DNA from 2 places in the Streptomyces sp. DF42 genome. Region 2 is predicted to be linked to the other one. Evidence: riboswitches for the same ligand, from Rfam matches in the RefSeq annotation. Region 2 holds a riboswitch; the other holds the start of a gene.
What was found. Region 2 has a riboswitch for ZMP and ZTP ahead of ACYUED_RS01460 (bifunctional 5,10-methylenetetrahydrofolate dehydrogenase/5,10-methenyltetrahydrofolate cyclohydrolase). Riboswitches for the same ligand answer to the same signal wherever they lie in the genome.
Positions count from the first base shown of each region.

Region 1 (8,448 bases), 5.8 Mb from region 2:
CCGGCCGCCGCCGTGCGCGTCGCGCAGACCAACTACACGGGTGCGGTGTCGGCGGCGCTGGTGAGCGCACGCGCGCTGCAGACGCAGGGGCACGGCTCGCTGGTGGTGCTCTCCTCCGTCGCCGGCGAGCGGGCCCGCCGCAGCGACTTCATCTACGGCTCCAGCAAGGCCGGCCTGGACGCATTCGCACAGGGGCTGGGCGACGCGCTGCACGGCACGGGCGCGCACGTCATGGTCGTACGCCCCGGGTTCGTCCGGTCGAAGATGACCGCAGGCCTTCCGCGGGCACCGTTCGCGACGACACCGGAGGCGGTCGCGACGGCCGTCGAACTCGGGCTGCGGCGGCGCTCGGAGACGGTGTGGGTGCCGGGCGTGCTCCGGGTGGTGATGTCGGCGCTGCGGCATGTGCCGCGGAACGTGTTCCGGCGGCTGGCCCTGTAGCCGATCAGCGGGTCGGCAGGGACCCGCGCTCCACGTGCCCCGCCTGCGGCGGCACCACCGAGCCCCCGAAGGCGTACTCGCGCAGCTTGCGCCACACGCCGTCGGGACCCTGCTCGTAGAGCGCGAAGCCGGTGCACGACCAGTCGGCCTCGTAGTCGGCGAGTTCCTCGAAGGCGCGGTCCATGGCCTCTTCGTCGATGCCGTGCGCGACCGTGACGTGCGGGTGGTACGGGAACTGCAGCTCGCGCGGCACGGGACCGGACGCGTCGCGGACCTGCTGCTGCAGCCAGGTGCAGGCCTCGGCGCCATCGGCGACCCGCACGAAGACGACGGGCGACAGGGGCCGGAAGGTGCCGGTGCCGGACAGCCGCATCGGGAAGGGCCGGCCGGCCGCCGCGACCTCGGTCAGGTGTGCCTCGACGGCCGACAGGTCACCGCCGTCGACCTCCGTCGGCGGCAGCAGGGTGACGTGCGTGGGGATGCCGTGAGCCGCGGCGTCGCCGAAACCCGCGCGCAGCTGTTGGAGCAGGCTGCCGTAAGGCTCCGGGACCGCGATCGACACGCCGATCGTTACGGTCCCCACGTCGTCTCCTGTCGTCGTGACGGATTTGTTCTCAGCCGTCGGCTATCGACTGTAAGGCCACGGCTGTGTCGTGGGCAGGCGCAACCGGAGTGATGTGCAGCGCTCTGCCGAGTGGTACGCGTGTGCGGTGGTGCGCGTCAGTGCTTCGCGGGCAGGAAGCCCACCCGGTCGTACGCCTGGGAAAGGGTCTCCGCGGCGACGGCGCGCGCCTTCTCCGCGCCCTTGGCCAGGATCGAGTCGAGCGTCTCCGCGTCGTCCAGGTACTGCTGGGTGCGCTCCTTGAAGGGCGTCACGAACTCGACCATCACATCGGCGAGGTCCGTCTTGAGCGCGCCGTACATCTTGCCCTCGTAGTCCCGCTCCAGCTCGGCGACCGACTTGCCCGTGAGGGTCGAGTAGATGGTGAGCAGGTTGCTGACGCCGGGCTTGTTCTCGGCGTCGTAGCGGATGACGGTGTCGGTGTCGGTGACCGCGCTCTTGACCTTCTTCGCGGTGGCCTTGGGGTCGTCGAGGAGGTTGATGAGGCCCTTCGGCGTGGAGGCCGACTTGCTCATCTTGATCGACGGGTCCTGCAGGTCGTAGATCTTCGCCGTCTCCTTGAGGATGTACGGCTTCGGGATCGTGAAGGTCTGGCCGAAGCGGCCGTTGAAGCGCTCCGCGAGGTCGCGGGTGAGCTCGACGTGCTGGCGCTGGTCCTCACCGACCGGGACCTCGTGCGCCTGGTAGAGCAGGATGTCGGCGACCTGGAGGATCGGGTACGTGAACAGGCCAACGGACGCACGGTCGGCGCCCTGCCTGGCGGCCTTGTCCTTGAACTGGGTCATGCGGGAGGCCTCGCCGAAGCCGGTGATGCAGTTCATGACCCAGGCCAGCTGGGCGTGCTCGGGGACATGGCTCTGGACGAAGAGCGTGCAGCGGTCGGGATCGAGACCGGCCGCGAGGAGCTGGGCGGCGGCGAGCCTGGTGTTGGCACGCAGGTCGGCGGGGTCCTGCGGAAGCGTGATCGCGTGCAGGTCGACGACCATGTAGAACGCGTCGTGGGTCTCCTGCAGGGCCACCCACTGGCGGACGGCGCCGAGGTAGTTGCCGAGGTGGAACGAGCCTGCGGTGGGCTGGATTCCGGAGAGCACACGAGGACTGTCAGAGGCCATGTTCACCATTCTCTCAGGTCCATCGAGCCGATCCGGAACTGGTCGGAAACAGGTGGGAACCGATCCGTCTTCTGCGGTGTAACAAGGGTGTGAGGACGCGGGAGGGGGGCCGCATCGTCGATGAGGCCGCGGTGATCGCACGCGTACGCGCCGGAGAGCCGGAGGCGTACGCGGAGCTGGTGCGGGCCCATACGGGCATCGCACTCAGGGCGGCCGCGGCACTCGGGGCGGGTGCGGACGCGGAGGACGTGGTGCAGCAGGCCTTCGTGAAGGCTTACTGCGCGCTGGGCGGGTTCCGGGACGGCGCGGCGTTCAGGCCGTGGCTGCTGTCGATCGTCGCCAATGAGACCAGGAACACAGTCCGGACGGCGGCCCGACAGCGGACGCTCGCCGGCCGGGAAGCGGCGTTGGCGGAGGCGGAGCCGCTGATACCGGAATCGGCGGACCCGGCGGTGGCGACGCTTCGGACGGAGCGCCGTACAGCCCTGCTGTCCGCCCTGGAGCAGCTGAGCGAGGAGCACCGCCTGGTCGTCACCTACCGCTATCTCCTGGAGATGGACGAGTCCGAGACGGCCCAGACCCTGGGCTGGCCTCGCGGGACGGTCAAGTCCCGCCTCAACCGCGCCCTGCGCAAACTGGGCCGGCTCCTGCCGGATTTCGAGCCTCGGGAAGGGGGTGACGAGCGTGAGTGAGGGACGGAGTGGCTACGACGACGGGGGCGGCCGTGGTCCGGAGGCCGCCGGTGGCCGGTGGCCGCGCGGGCGGCAGCACGGAGGTGGTGCTTCCCGGCTGCCCGACGAACTGCGCGCGCTGGGCAGGTCGCTGGATCCGACCGGGGCGGGCGACGACGACGGGGCCGACGCCGTCCTCGGCTCCGAGACGATGGTCGAGCGGGTGCTGGGACAGATACTGGCCGAGCACATGCCGGCTCCGGTGGCCGAGGCCCGGGGTGCCCGTGAGCGGTTGCGTACGGTCCGGCGCTGGGCGCGGCTGCGGTGGCGCTCGCTGACCGCGACCCTCTGCGGACTGCTGACAGTGCTCGCGCTCACACCCTCGGTGCGGGCCGCGGTCCTGGACTGGTTCGACTTCGGTGGCGTCGAGGTGCGGTACGACCCGTCGGCGGTGCCGTCACCCGGCGCCGAGGTGCCCGGCTGCGGCCGGTCCCTGTCACTCGGGCAGGCCGAGCGCCGCGTCGGCTTCGAGCCTCTGGTCCCGGACGCGCTCGGTGTGCCGGACACGGTGACGGTCAGCGACGAGCCGCAGGGGCGGTTCCTGGTGAGCCTGTGCTGGCGGGAGGGCGGGCGCACGGTCCGGCTGGACGAGTTCCCGGCCTCGCTGGACCTCGGCTTCACCAAGACGCTGCGGGAGCAGCCGGAGTGGCTCGCGCTGAGCGGGGAGCCTTCCGCGGACGGCGTGCAGGACTACGCCCTGTGGTTCCCTCGCCCCCACCTGCTGAGCTTCTGGCTCGTGGACGAGGACGGGCACCGCTTCGCCCGGAAGGAGCGGACCGCCGGGCCGACGCTGCTGTGGACCCATGAGGCCGGGGCCGGGGCCAGGGGCGGGGGCGGCGACGGGCCCGGGGGCGGGGATCTGACGCTCAGGCTGGAGGGCGTGGCGTCGAAGGGCCGGGCCGTGGACGTCGCGGAGTCGCTCGGCAAGTCGGCCCAGAAGTCTTCGGGGTCCTCCAAGGCCCTCAAGTCCTCGGATTCCTCGGGCTCCTGGGACTCCTCGGATTCCTCGGAATAGTTCGCAGGTTGTGGGAACCCCGGCGGGTCGGGCGGTGTACCAGAGGTGACACGCGGCTCGGGGAGGGCCGGACGGGAGCGAGTGGTTGGGGGACGGCATGCGTGGATGCAGGCGCGGAGCGCGTGAACGGAGGGCAGGCCGACGCATGTCGATGGCGGCGAGGCTTGCGGCACTTCTGCCGACGGCGGCAGCGCTGGTCCTGAGCGGGATGCCGAGCGGTGCGGCGGCGGTTGCACAGCACGGGGCCCGAGCCGACGGCCGGACACACACCGCCGCGCGGATGGAGAGACAGACCCAGGCGCGGGTGGGGGTGCCGGCACCGGTGGGAGCACAGGCACAGGCACAGATGCGGGACTTTCCGGATCTGGCGGTGATCATCGCGGGCGGCACGGGTCGGACGACGGTGCTGAAAGCGGGGCAGCCCGCCTTCGCCCACCTCCGGCAGCTGCTGAGGCCGGACTACACGGGGACGGAGCGGGTGCCGGAGGCCTGGACGGAGGGCCGCTGTCCGCCGGTGGACTTCACCGTGGTCTGGGGCCTGACGGGGGTCGGCGGCTATCCGCAGACGGACCGCGCGCCGGGCGGTGACGTGGCGGTCGAGCGGCAGGACCAGCTGTTGCTGGCGGCGGACGGCACGCCCTGGATACGCAGCGATCCGGCGCCGGACATCGAGGACGACGACATCCGCTGGCACCGGGCGCCGCGCTCGATCCTCGTGGATCTGGACCGGGAGAAGGTGCTCGCCGGGCTCGGCGGCAGCGCGACAGCGGCCCGGACCACCGGCGCCGCGGCCGCCCGGTCCGGGGCCCGCAGGGGCGGTTTCTGGTGGGCGGTGCCGGGGCTGGCCGTGGGGCTCGTGGTCGGCGCCGGCGGCACCTCGCTGATACGCCGCGCGGCGGCCCGGCCGGGAGCCGGACCGCCGCGCGAGGAGCCACGACAGGAACTCATCGATCTTTGACCGTCGTCGGTTGTGCCGCGACGGTCTCGGACCTTGGAGCCCCCGGTCCTTGACAACTCAAGAGGGCGTTTGCCAAAGCGTTTGCCAAAGCGTTCGCCAGGGCGTTTGCCACTCCGGAGGGGCCGTGTGTCAGCCCAGGTCGATCTCGGGGTACAGCGGGAAGCCGGCCACGAGGTCGGTGGCACGGTGGGAGATCTCGTCCGCGATCTTCGGGTCCAGGATGTGCTGGGCCTTTGAAGTCGCGCCGGACTTGGTGGTGCCCGGCTCGGCCGTGGTGAGGACACGGTCGATCAGGCCGGCCACCTCGTCCATCTCGGCGGTGCCCAGGCCGCGGGTGGTGAGAGCGGGGGTGCCGATGCGGATGCCGGAGGTGTACCAGGCGCCGTTGGGGTCGGCCGGGATGGCGTTGCGGTTGGTGACGATGCCCGAGTCGAGCAGGGCCGCCTCGGCCTGGCGGCCGGTGAGGCCGTAGGAGGTGGCGACGTCGATCAGGTTGAGGTGGTTGTCGGTGCCGCCGGTCACCAGGGTCGCGCCCCGGCGCATGAGACCGTCCGCGAGGGCACGCGAGTTGTCGACGATGCGCTGGGCGTAGTCCTGGAACGAGGGCTGCCGGGCCTCGGCGAGGGCGACGGCCTTGGCGGCCATGACGTGCGGGAGCGGGCCGCCGAGGACCATCGGGCAGCCGCGGTCGACCTGGTCCTTGAGGGAGTCGTCGCACAGGACCATGCCCCCGCGCGGGCCGCGCAGCGACTTGTGCGTGGTGGTGGTGACGATCTGGGCGTGCGGGACCGGGTCGAAGTCACCGGTGAGGACCTTGCCGGCGACGAGACCGGCGAAGTGCGCCATGTCCACCATGAGCGTGGCGCCGACCTCGTCGGCGATCTCGCGCATGATCCGGAAGTTCACGAGGCGGGGGTAGGCGGAGTAGCCGGCGACGATGATCAGCGGCTTGAACTCGCGGGCGGAGACGCGCAGGGCCTCGTAGTCGATGAGGCCGGTGCCGGGGTCGGTGCCGTAGGAGCGCTGGTCGAACATCTTGCCGGAGATGTTCGGGCGGAAGCCGTGGGTGAGGTGGCCGCCCGCGTCCAGGGACATGCCGAGCATGCGCTGGTTGCCGAAGGCCTGGCGGAGCTCGGCCCAGTCGGCTTCGGAGAGGTCGTTGACCTGGCGGACACCGGCCTTCTCCAGGGCGGGGGTCTCCACGCGCTGGGCGAGGACCGACCAGAAGGCGACCAGGTTGGCGTCGATGCCGGAGTGCGGCTGGACGTAGGCGTGGCGGGCGCCGAAGAGCTCCTTGGCGTGCTCGGCGGCAAGCGACTCGACGGTGTCGACGTTGCGGCAGCCGGCGTAGAAGCGGCGGCCGACGGTGCCCTCGGCGTACTTGTCGCTGAACCAGTTGCCCATCGTGAGAAGGGTGGCCGGGGAGGCGTAGTTCTCGGAGGCGATCAGCTTCAGCATCTCGCGCTGGTCGTGGACCTCCTGGCCAATGGCGTCGGCGACCCGCGGCTCCACGGCACGGATCACGTCAAGGGCGGCGCGGAAGGCGGTGGACTCGGTGGACAGGGGCTGCTGCTCTGGCATGTCGTCGGCCTCCGGGTGGCGTGGCTTGAAGCATTCACGGTTCACGGTTGGCCCAGGCGCACGGCACTCGCTCACTCGCAGGCCGCTCCCCGATGGTCGATCCCATCCCAGCGCGCCAGTCACGGCCCGCCGGTCAGACTACCGGGCGCGCCGGAAGGCGGAGGTCCCGCGTCCACCATGCGAGCGACGATAAGAAGGGGCACACCCTCAGCTTCCGGCACCCCCTGGAGATCCCGTGACCGCTACGGAGAGCCTCATCGCCGCCGCCGACGCGCACAGTGCGCCCACCTACCACCCGCTGCCCGTGGTCGTCGCGTCCGCGGACGGGGCGTGGATGACGGATGTCGAGGGGAGGCGGTATCTGGACCTGCTGGCCGGCTACTCGGCGCTCAACTTCGGCCATCGCAACCGGCGGCTCGTGGAGGCGGCGAAGGCGCAGCTGGAGCGGGTGACGCTGACGTCGCGGGCGTTCCACCACGACCGGTTCGCGGCATTCTGCTCCGAGCTCGCCGAACTGTGCGGGATGGAGATGGTGCTGCCGATGAACACGGGCGCTGAGGCGGTGGAGACCGCGGTGAAGACAGCCCGGAAGTGGGGGTACCGGGTCAAGGGCGTGCCCTCGGAGATGGCGAAGATCGTGGTCGCGGGCAACAACTTCCACGGCCGTACGACGACGGTCATCAGCTTCTCCACCGACGCCGAGGCGCGGGCGGACTTCGGGCCGTACACGCCGGGCTTCGAGATCGTGCCGTACGGCGATCTGACGGCGATGCGGGCGGCGATGACGGAGAACACGGTCGCCGTGCTGCTCGAACCGATCCAGGGCGAGGCGGGTGTGCTGGTGCCGCCGGCCGGTTATCTGCCGGCGGTGCGGGAGTTGACGCGCGAGCGGAACGTGCTGTTCGTCGCGGACGAGATCCAGTCGGGGCTGGGGCGGACCGGCGCGACCTTCGCGTGCGAGCAGGAGGGGGTCGTCCCCGATGTGTATGTGCTCGGGAAGGCGCTGGGCGGCGGGATCGTGCCGGTGTCCGCGGTGGTGTCGAGTGCCGAGGTGCTCGGGGTGTTCCGGCCCGGGGAGCACGGATCGACGTTCGGCGGGAATCCGCTGGCCTGTGCGGTGGCGCTGGAGGTGATCGCGATGCTGCGGACAGGCGAGTTCCAGGCGCGGTCGGCCGAGCTGGGCGGCCATCTGCACCGGGAGCTGGGCGCGTTGACCGGCACCGGGCGGGTGACGGCGGTGCGGGGCCGGGGACTGTGGGCGGGCGTCGACATCAGTCCGGCGTTGGGGACGGGGCGGGAGGTGTCGGAGAAGCTGATGGAGCGGGGGGTGCTGGTGAAGGACACGCACGGGTCGACGGTGCGGATCGCGCCCCCGCTGGTGATCGGGAAGGAGGATCTGGACTGGGGACTCGGTCAGCTGCGAGGTGTGCTCGGCGTGTGAGATCCCGTACCGGTTCGGTCCGTGACTCCCGTTGGCGCGGCTGTCCCGCGGCGTTCGGGGCAGCCTAAAGATCGCTGAGAGCGCACGCCGAAGCACTCCCGACCGTCGCCCGCCTCCCCTACAGTCACTTTGTGATCTTTGGGATGGTGTGCGCTCTCGGCGCGGCGGTTTGCTTCGGTACGGCGACGGTGTTGCAGGCGGTCGCCGCACGGGCGGCGACCGCGGGCGGGGGCGGAGAGGCGGCGCTGCTGCTGCGGGCGCTGCGGCAGTGGCGGTACATGGCAGGGCTTGGGCTGGACGGGCTGGGGTTCGTGCTGCAGATCGCGGCGCTGCGGTCGATTCCGATCTACGCGGTCGCGGCGGCCCTTGCGTCAAGCCTCGCGGTCACCGGCGTGGTCGCGGCGCGGCTGCTGCATGTGCGGTTGAGCGGGGTGGAGTGGGGTGCCGTCGGCGTGGTGTGTGCCGGGCTGGCGATGCTGGGTCTGGCGTCCGGGGAGCAGGGTGATCGCGCGGGGTCGACCGCGCTGAAGTGGGCGATGCTCGCAGT
Region 1 is NZ_CM177859.1:6,047,194-6,055,641, reverse strand. Features, by position in the region: gene dprE2 (decaprenylphospho-beta-D-erythro-pentofuranosid-2-ulose 2-reductase) at 1-441, shown strand, start outside; gene ACYUED_RS27850 (2'-5' RNA ligase family protein) at 446-1,024, opposite strand; gene trpS (tryptophan--tRNA ligase) at 1,162-2,175, opposite strand; gene ACYUED_RS27840 (RNA polymerase sigma factor) at 2,307-2,867, shown strand; gene ACYUED_RS27835 (hypothetical protein) at 2,860-3,921, shown strand; gene ACYUED_RS27830 (hypothetical protein) at 4,202-4,879, shown strand; gene ACYUED_RS27825 (glycine hydroxymethyltransferase) at 5,009-6,460, opposite strand; ZMP/ZTP riboswitch at 6,504-6,593, opposite strand; gene rocD (ornithine--oxo-acid transaminase) at 6,696-7,901, shown strand; gene ACYUED_RS27815 (DMT family protein) at 8,045-8,448, shown strand, end outside.
Region 1: it holds a riboswitch for ZMP and ZTP, as region 2 does, so the genes downstream of both, ACYUED_RS27825 (glycine hydroxymethyltransferase) here and ACYUED_RS01460 (bifunctional 5,10-methylenetetrahydrofolate dehydrogenase/5,10-methenyltetrahydrofolate cyclohydrolase) in region 2, are expected to answer to the same signal.

Region 2 (8,448 bases):
CTGACGGCCGCCCTGTTGCTGGCGGCCCTGCCCGAACCGGAGTGTGCCGCACCGGAGTCGGAGCGTGCCGTCGAGACGACCTGCGCGGACGGAACGCCGGTGATCTCCCTCAAGGCCCTGTACGCCTTGGAGTTCGCCTTCGTCTTCTCCACCGTCATCTCCTTCCCCTATCTGATCGCCCTGGTCGACGACCGTCTCCCGGGCACTTCCCCGACCCTCTCCGGCGTGCTGTTCGCCCTCCCCCACCTGTGCTATCTGGTGTCGGCGCTGACCGTGCACTCCGCGTTCCACGACCGGCCCCGGAGCGGGATCGCGCTCGGCTTCACCTGCATCGCGCTCGGTCTCGCGGGGCACGGGGTCGCCGGTTCCCTGGCGACGCTGATCGCCGTCCGGCTGCTGCTCGGCGCGGGCCTCACCCTCGGCCTGGTGTGTCTGTCGGTCCTGGCCGCCGACTGCGCCAAAGGACGGTCGCCGGGCGGGATGTTCGGCTCACTGGAGTTCTTCTCCAAGGCCGGCGCGGTCGCCGCCGGACTGGCCGCCGCGGCGGGCAGCGCCCGCTTCGGCCCGGCCGCACCCGTGCTGACGGGCAGCGCGGCCGCCGCCGTCACCGTCGTCGCCACCGTGGTGACCTCGTCCTTCCCCCCGCTGAACGACCGCACCCGCAGGAGCCGCTGATGCCCTCGCTGAGCCTCCCCCAGACCTCGTCCGGGGGGACCCCCCTCTCGCTTCGCCCGTCCGGGAGCGCGGCCGTACTCCCCTCCGCCGACGACGCCGTGGCCCACACGCTCCTCAACTGCCTGCTGCGCGAGGTCTCCGGACCCGAGCACCAGTCGGTCGTCGCCGACGGCCACCTCCTGCTGCGGCTGCCGCGCCGCGGAGTGCTGCTGCGCATCGCCCTGCGCCGCACCTCGCTGCTCGGCGCTCACCGGTTCACCGGCCCCGTGAGTGAGCAGGGCGACGGCGGCTGGTCGGAGGTGGACTGGCGGCGCCTGGCCCAGTACACGCACGACGAGCTGTCGTTGCGCACGGGCGTGCGCAACGAGGAGTTCCTCGACCAGATCGCCTCCAGCCACGGCGCCGTCTCCACGACGCTCGCCACCCCTCGCTCCGCCCGCCTCCCCGACGACCGTCTACCGGAGGACCGTCTTTCGGCCTATCTGTCCTCCGAGCAGTCGCTGCTGTTCGGGCACCGTTTCCACCCGACGCCCAAGGCCCGCACCGGCGACCCGCGCGCCTGGGCCGCGTACGCACCGGAGGTCGGCGCCTCCTTCCCGCTACGGCACCTCGCCGTCCGCGCCCACCTGATCGCCGAGGAGTTCGCGGACCCGTCGGCGGCCGCCCTCCTGGACGGGCTGCGCACGGACGTGCCGCAGGGGTACCGGCTGCTGCCCGCCCACCCCTGGCAGTACGAGACACTCCGGGCGCATCCGGCTCTGGGTGCCGCGCTCGACCGCGGCGACATCCTCGAACTCGGCCCGGGCGGACGCCCCTTCGCCGCCACCGCCTCGGTGCGGACCCTGTACGACGGGGAGACCTTCCTCAAGTTCAGCCTGAATGTCCGGATCACCAACTGCCTGCGCAAGAACAGCAGTTACGAGCTGGCCGGGGCCGTGGCGCTGACCGGCGTACTGGGTCCGGCACTCGCCGACCTGGCCGACCGTTTCCCCGGCAGCGCCGTGCTCCGCGAGCCGGCCTACCGCACGCTCGCCCTGCCCGGCCCGGACGGTTCTGCCGACCGCGAGCTGTTCGAGGGCTTCGGCGTCATCGTCCGCGAGGGCCTGCCGCGCCGTCTCGCCCCGGGCACGGTTCCCCTGCTCGCGGCGGCCGTCGCCGACGAGTACCCGACCGGCCCCGCGCACATCTCCCGCCTGCTCGACGGGGCGGACGTGCAAACGACCCTCGCCTGGTGGTCGGCCTACCTCGACCTGCTCGTCCCTCCCGTCCTGGCCGCCTACTTCGACCACGGCGTGGTCCTCGAGCCCCACCTGCAGAACGTCCTGATCTGCGTCGGCGCCGACGGGATGCCCGCCCAGGTCCTCTTCCGCGACCTCGAGGGCACCAAGCTGGTCCCCGAACAGCACACCGACACGCTGGCCGCGCTGCCGCCCGAGGTCGCAGGCCCGATGACGTACGACGCGCAGCGCGGCTGGGACCGGGTCGTGTACTGCCTGCTCGTCAACCACGTCGCCGAGCTCCTCGCCGCCCTCGCCGACCTGCACCCGCAGGCAGAGGCGGCCCTGTGGACCCGGGTGCGCGCCACGCTCCAGACGTACTCCGACCGGTACGGCTACCCGCCCCGCCTCGCCGCCCTGCTCGCCGGGGTGCCTCTGCCCGCCAAGGCCAACCTGCTCACCCGCTGGGAACGCAGGGCGGACCGGGACGCCGGCTACGTCCGACTGCCCTCCCCGCTCGCCGAGGACGTCCTGCGCGACACGACCGGGGGCACCCGATGACCGACCCGACCCCCTCGGTCCACGACCGCGTGCGGTCTCTCTCCTCGGCCGAACTGCCCGCATACGTCTACGACTTGACGGCGCTGCGCACCCATGCCGCCACCGTCCGGGCCGCACTTCCCGAGCGGGTCGAGGTGTACTACGCCGCCAAGGCCAACCCCGAGCCGGAGATCCTGGGCACGCTGGGCCCGTACGTCGACGGCTACGAGGTCTCCTCGGGCGGTGAGCTCGCCCACGTCGCCAAGGCGGTGCCGGGCCGCGCTCTCGCCTTCGGCGGTCCCGGCAAGACGCCGGACGAGGTGACGGCCGCGCTGGAGCTGGGTGTGGACCGTTTCCATGTGGAGAGCGAGTACGAGCTGCGCATGCTGGGCGAGTTGGCGCGCCGGTGTGCGCCGGGGCGGCGGGTGGCGGTGCTGCCCCGGGTCAACCTGCCGGTGCCCAAGGGATCGCTGGCGGGGAGTTCGCTGGCGATGGGAGGTCGTCCGACGCCGTTCGGGCTGGATCCGGAGCGGGCGGTGGACGTCGTCCGGGCGCTGACCGATGGCACGTACCCGCACCTCGAACTGCGCGGCGTTCACGCCCACTTGGCCAGTGGGCTGGAGGCGGCCGAGCTGCTGGTGGTGGCCGAGTCGGTCGTGGAGTGGGCCACGGGTCTCGGTGTTCCGCTCGCCGAGGTGAACGTCGGCGGCGGTATGACCGTCGACTACACCGAGCCGGAGCGCCGCTTCGACTGGTCCGCGTACGGCAGCGGGCTGGCCCGTCTCACCGAGGCGCACCCCGGGCTGACCCTGCGCATCGAGCCGGGGCGGGCGTTGACGGCGTACTGCGGCTGGTACGCCACCGAGGTGCTGGACGTGAAGCGCAGTCACGGCGAGGAGTTCGCCGTCGTCCGGGGCGGCACCCACCATCTGCGGACCCCGGCGACGAAGGGGCACGACCAGCCCTGCACCGTGCTGAAATCGGAGGACTGGCCGCATCCGTGGCCGCGTCCGGCCGCCGGGAACGGCAGGGTCACCGTGGCGGGGCAGCTGTGCACGCCCAAGGACGTGCTGGCCCGCCGGGTGCCCGCGCCCGGGCTCAGAGCCGGCGACCGGGTGGTGTTCTCGCTGGCGGGCGCCTACGCGTGGAACATCTCCCACCACGACTTCCTGATGCACCCCGGGCCCGGATTCCACTTCCTCGACGCCGGATCCGCCGCTCACCCGGCGCAGTGACCGCGGACCGTCGGCGGCAGGCATGTCCCTGCTGACCATGCATGCGTTCGCCACGTGACATTTGATTCACGATCCTCGGCGGGACGGTGATCAGCCTGCGGCAGAGTCAAGGGCCGCCCGGTGTTCCGGACGGCCCTTGACAGGTACGTGCGATGCGGCGTCGGTCTGCTAGAGGGCCTCGGGCAGCCCGGTCCCCGCGGCTCCCATGTGGGCGACCCGGTCCAGCTGCCCGAGGTTGTTCAGCCGGTTCAGCTGCTGCAGCTGCTCGGAGGGGCGCGGAACCTCGGCCCTGCGGTCCGCCGGGATGCCGGTCGCGGCGAGGGAGTCGATCGTGCTGATCGGGTTGAGCTCGCTCCCGTCCCGGTTCTGGATGGTCGAGTCGGACGCGCTGGCAAGAGGTGCCGCAAGGGCGGTGATGCCGGCGGCGAGACCAACCGCGGCAACGATACGTCGTGTTGAGATCATGCTTTTCACAACGTCACCGGGCCTGTGGCGGACACGGGCACGTCGCTGCGCTCACCCATCAGGGGCAGCGCCCCGGCTGCGCTTGCCGAGGCTGCCCTGGCGGAGGAGTCTCGGATGAGAGGCCCTCCGCGGCCCACTCCTCGTCGGGTCGCGGCCCTCGAAGGAGGTCATCATGGGCACCGCGGCAACCCCTGCCTTCAACGCCGACACCCTGCGCCGGGGCGTCGAGGGACATACGGCGGCAGACCTTCTGTCGCTCTACGCCGACGACGCGCAAGTGCGCATCGTGGACCGCAACACCCAACCCAGCAAGCCCAAGGTCCTGCACGGTCGCGGCGAGATCGGCGCGCTGTTCGAGGACATCTACAGCCGGGACATGACGCACAAGGTGGATCACTGCATCATCGAGGGCGACCATGCCGCCTACAGCCAGTCCTGCGAGTACTCGGACGGTACGCGCGTGCTGGCCGAGTCGATGATCACGTTGCGCGACGGAAAGATCACCGAAGAAATCCTGATCCAGGCATGGGACGAGTAGGAGGCAGAACCGCGAGGGTCCAGGTCAGCACCCGGTTGACCTGGACCTTCTCGGTCCGTGCGGCGCTGGGGCGGGTACGCCCGGCCCGGCCTCGGCGGCGGCTGCCAATCTCCGCAGTAGGTCGGCCAGTGTCCGTTGCTCTGCTGCGCTCAGTGCTGAGAGCAGCGCGACCTCGTCCGCTTCCTCCGTCACCGCATGCTGCTCGAAGGCGGCGTTTCCCGCATCGGTGAGCCGGACCCGTACGCGCCGGCGGTCGGCCGTCTCGTGCGTGCGGGTGATCAGCCCGGCGTCCTCCAGCGGCCCCAGCCGCGCCGACAGCGCGCCCCGGGTCAGCCCCAACCGGTCGGCCAGCAGCGAAGGGCTCGCGGTGTACGGCGGACCGAGCCGCCGCAGTGTGAGCAGCACCTTGTACTGCCAGCGCCGCAGTCCGTCCGAGTCAAGGGCGTCCCGCCGCGCCTGTGACATATGGCGGGCAAGGAACGCCAGCCGGACGAAGATCGCCTCCTTGACGGGGTCCATCCAGTCGAGTTCCTTCGACCACTCCTCGACATGGCGGTCTGCCGAGTCCTCCATCGCCTGTCTCCCGCAGTGGTTTTCTTGTGGATGGTTTTTTGCATAACTACCTTCTCTCGTCATGACGAACACGACGAGTGCTTCGCGCACATCCGTGGATTTCAGTGAACTGCTCGCCTGTGCAAGGGCGTTGTCCCTCGCCGGCCGCTGGGACCGTGCTCTTGGGCTACTGGAGGCGACCTCCGCCGGTGAACCGGCGGACCGTACCCGGCTCGCCCTCGCCATCGCCGAAGTCGCCCTGGAGAGCGACTGGTTCGCGGGGACGGACCTCGCCCGGAGCCGTATCGAGGCCGCGGCCGGACTGCTGCCCGAGGAGGACTGGGACCTCGGCTTCGTGCGGCTGCGGCACACCTACCACCACCTGCTCCTCGTCGACGGCGCACTGCGCCTCGGCCCCGACGGCAAGGACCCCGCAACCCTCGCCGGGATGCGGCAGCAGGCGTACGGGCTGCGCGATCGCGCTCCGGACGAGGTGCGGCGCGGCTGGGCCTCCATGTATCTGGGCCTGATCGCCGACAATCACTTCTCCGAGCGCACCGCCGCGCCCGCCCACTACACGGCGGCGCTGGAGGCCGGGGAGTTTGGCCCTGATCCGTTGCTGGCCCGGGAGGCCCTGCGGCATCTGGGCGACCACGACCACGACTTCGGTGACCCGCACCGTGCCCTGGAACGCTGGCGGCGGGCGACCGCGCTGGGTGCCGGAGCGGGCACGGTCCCCGGCACGCTGTCCCAGCAGCTGCTGCTGGCGGTGCTGGCCCGCGACACCGGCGACGAGGCGGGTGCCAGGGCGCTCGCCACCGAGGTCGCCCGCTGGGCCGGGGCCATCGGTGCCGTTCGCATCGAGGCGCAGGCGACCGGTTTCCTCGCCGGGGTCGATCCGACCGCCCCACCGCAGCACAGCGAGGACATCGGTTAGGGTCGTGGCGGGCCGTGACTGGCGCTGAGGTGGAGTACCACCGGGGAGCGGCCACGCAGAGTCGATGCCGTGCGCCTGGGCGATCCGGTCACACCAGCCCAGGAGTGGATCATGTCTCAGGCCCGGCTCATGGACGGCACCTCGCTCGCCCGGCGGATCGTCGAGGACACCGCCGGGCGGGCGGCCGGCCTCACCGACCGCACCGGCACGGCCCCCTGTCTGGCGACGGTGCTGGTCGGCGAGGACCCCGCCTCGGTCACCTACGTCCGCATGAAGCAGAACCGCTGCCGCAAGGCCGGCATCGAATCCCGGCACGTGGAACTGCCCGCGGCCACGACCACCGAGGAACTCGTCGGCACCCTGCGCTCACTGTCCGACGACCCCGGCGTACACGGCATCCTGCTGCAGCACCCCATGGGTGAACACATCGACGAACGGGCCGCGTTCGAGGCGATCGCGCCCGAGAAGGACGTCGACGGCGTCACCTTCGCCTCCTTCGCGACGATGAGTTTCGGCGTGCCGGGCTTCGTGTCGTGCACGCCGGGCGGCATCATGCGGCTGCTCGACGCGTACGACGTCGACCCGTCCGGCAAGCGTGCCGTCGTCGTGGGCCGCAGCGCCATCCTCGGCAAGCCGGTCGGCATGCTGCTGCTCGCCCGCGACGCGACGGTGACGTACTGCCACTCGCGCACGCAGGACCTGTCCTCGGTGCTCCGGGAGGCCGACATCGTGGTGGCTGCCGTGGGTCGGCCGCGGCTGATCCGGGGCGAGGACGTCAAGCCCGGCGCGGTCGTGGTCGATGCCGGCTACAACCCGGGCAACGTGGGCGACGTGGACTTCGACTCCGCCGTGGAGCGTGCCGGTCTCATCACTCCCGTGCCCGGCGGTGTCGGCCCGATGACGATCGCCACGCTGCTGGAGCAGACCGTCGATGCCGCCGCCCGGCAGCTCGGGGTGTGATCAGCGCATCCAGGCGCTGTACGACTCGACGTCGCCGGCCCTGACGCCGTACTCCGGCTGGGCCTTGGTCAGGACGGTCTCCAGGCCGAGGACGGCGCCGGTGGACGGGTCCATGATCAGCATCCGGCGGTTGCCGGGAGCGTCGTACACATACGCCTGGCCGCGCCGCCCGAGCCGGTCGGTCACCTGGCCGACCGGGCGCAGCCCTTCGGCGTCCGCCAGAAGCCGGGCAAGCGTCGCGGACTCCCGGGCGCCGAGGGTCCAGTGGTCGAGCAACTCGGCGACGACGTCGAGGAGTTCGGGAGTCGTCAGCCCAGTGTGGTGGGTGTACGCGGCTTCCTGCAGATAGGCCCGCAGCCGGGCCGGGTCGTGCGGAGGGGGCGACTCGGGCGGCGCGTCGCTCCAGCTCGGCGGATACGTCTGCCTGCTGATGACATGGCCGTCCTCGACCAGATGCGGATCGCCGCCCTCGTCGCGCAGGACCGGCCGGCCCGGGTGCCGCGGGTCGGTCGCCACCACCAGCTCCGTGTGGCTGCCGTCGGCCCTCCAGCGCACGACTCGCTCCTCCGGGAGCGTGACCGGGGGTTTGTCCTCGCTCATGCCCATGCTCCAGGACTGCACGTGCGTGCCCTTGCGCAGCTGCGGCGCACCGTCCGCAGCGGCCTGCCGCTGTGCCCGGCCGGCGAGCTGATCCAGGGGTACGGGGGTGGAGTCGGCCTGGACGACGAGCGCCCGGGGTGCGGCGACCGCGGGGGTCGTGCTCGGGCCGCCGAACGTCAGTGTCAGCACGGTCGCGGCGACGACCGCGCTGGCCGCGAGACTCCACACGAGCCGGGTCCGGCGGCGGCCTGGAGGCCGTTCGTGCAGCAACTGGTCGAGCCTGCGCTCGGCATGGTGGCCGAGGGGGCCGTCGCCGTAGTGAGGGCCGCCGGACGGCGCCGGGTTGGCGCGGCGCAGGAGTTCGAGTTCGTCAGCCATGGTCGTGCTCCTTCGCGGCTGTCGGACCGGCCGTGGGTGCGAGGCGCATGCGGTCTATCTCGGTTCTGAGCCGGCGCCGGGCGCGGTGCAGCCGCATCGACGCGGCCCGGCTGCCGCAGCCGAGGGCGACGGCGACCTCGTCGATGCCCAGTTCCTCCCACGCGGTCAGCCGCAGCACCTCCCGGTCCGCCTCAGAGAGCCGGGCCAGCGCGTCATGCACCCAGGAGCCCGCCGTCTCCGCGTCGGGGCTGTCCACGATCTGCCTGCCGTGCGCGGTCTCGTCGTTGCCCAGCCGGTCGACCAGCCGGCGCCGCCGGCCGTAACCGCGTACCGCGTTCGCCAGGCAGTTGC
Region 2 is NZ_CM177859.1:285,381-293,828, forward strand. Features, by position in the region: gene ACYUED_RS01425 (MFS transporter) at 1-675, shown strand, start outside; gene ACYUED_RS01430 (IucA/IucC family protein) at 675-2,453, shown strand; gene ACYUED_RS01435 (type III PLP-dependent enzyme) at 2,450-3,667, shown strand; gene ACYUED_RS01440 (hypothetical protein) at 3,836-4,132, opposite strand; gene ACYUED_RS01445 (nuclear transport factor 2 family protein) at 4,305-4,670, shown strand; gene ACYUED_RS01450 (MarR family winged helix-turn-helix transcriptional regulator) at 4,695-5,243, opposite strand; gene ACYUED_RS01455 (hypothetical protein) at 5,305-6,159, shown strand; ZMP/ZTP riboswitch at 6,165-6,247, shown strand; gene ACYUED_RS01460 (bifunctional 5,10-methylenetetrahydrofolate dehydrogenase/5,10-methenyltetrahydrofolate cyclohydrolase) at 6,271-7,119, shown strand; gene ACYUED_RS01465 (CU044_5270 family protein) at 7,120-8,097, opposite strand; gene ACYUED_RS01470 (RNA polymerase sigma factor) at 8,090-8,448, opposite strand, start outside.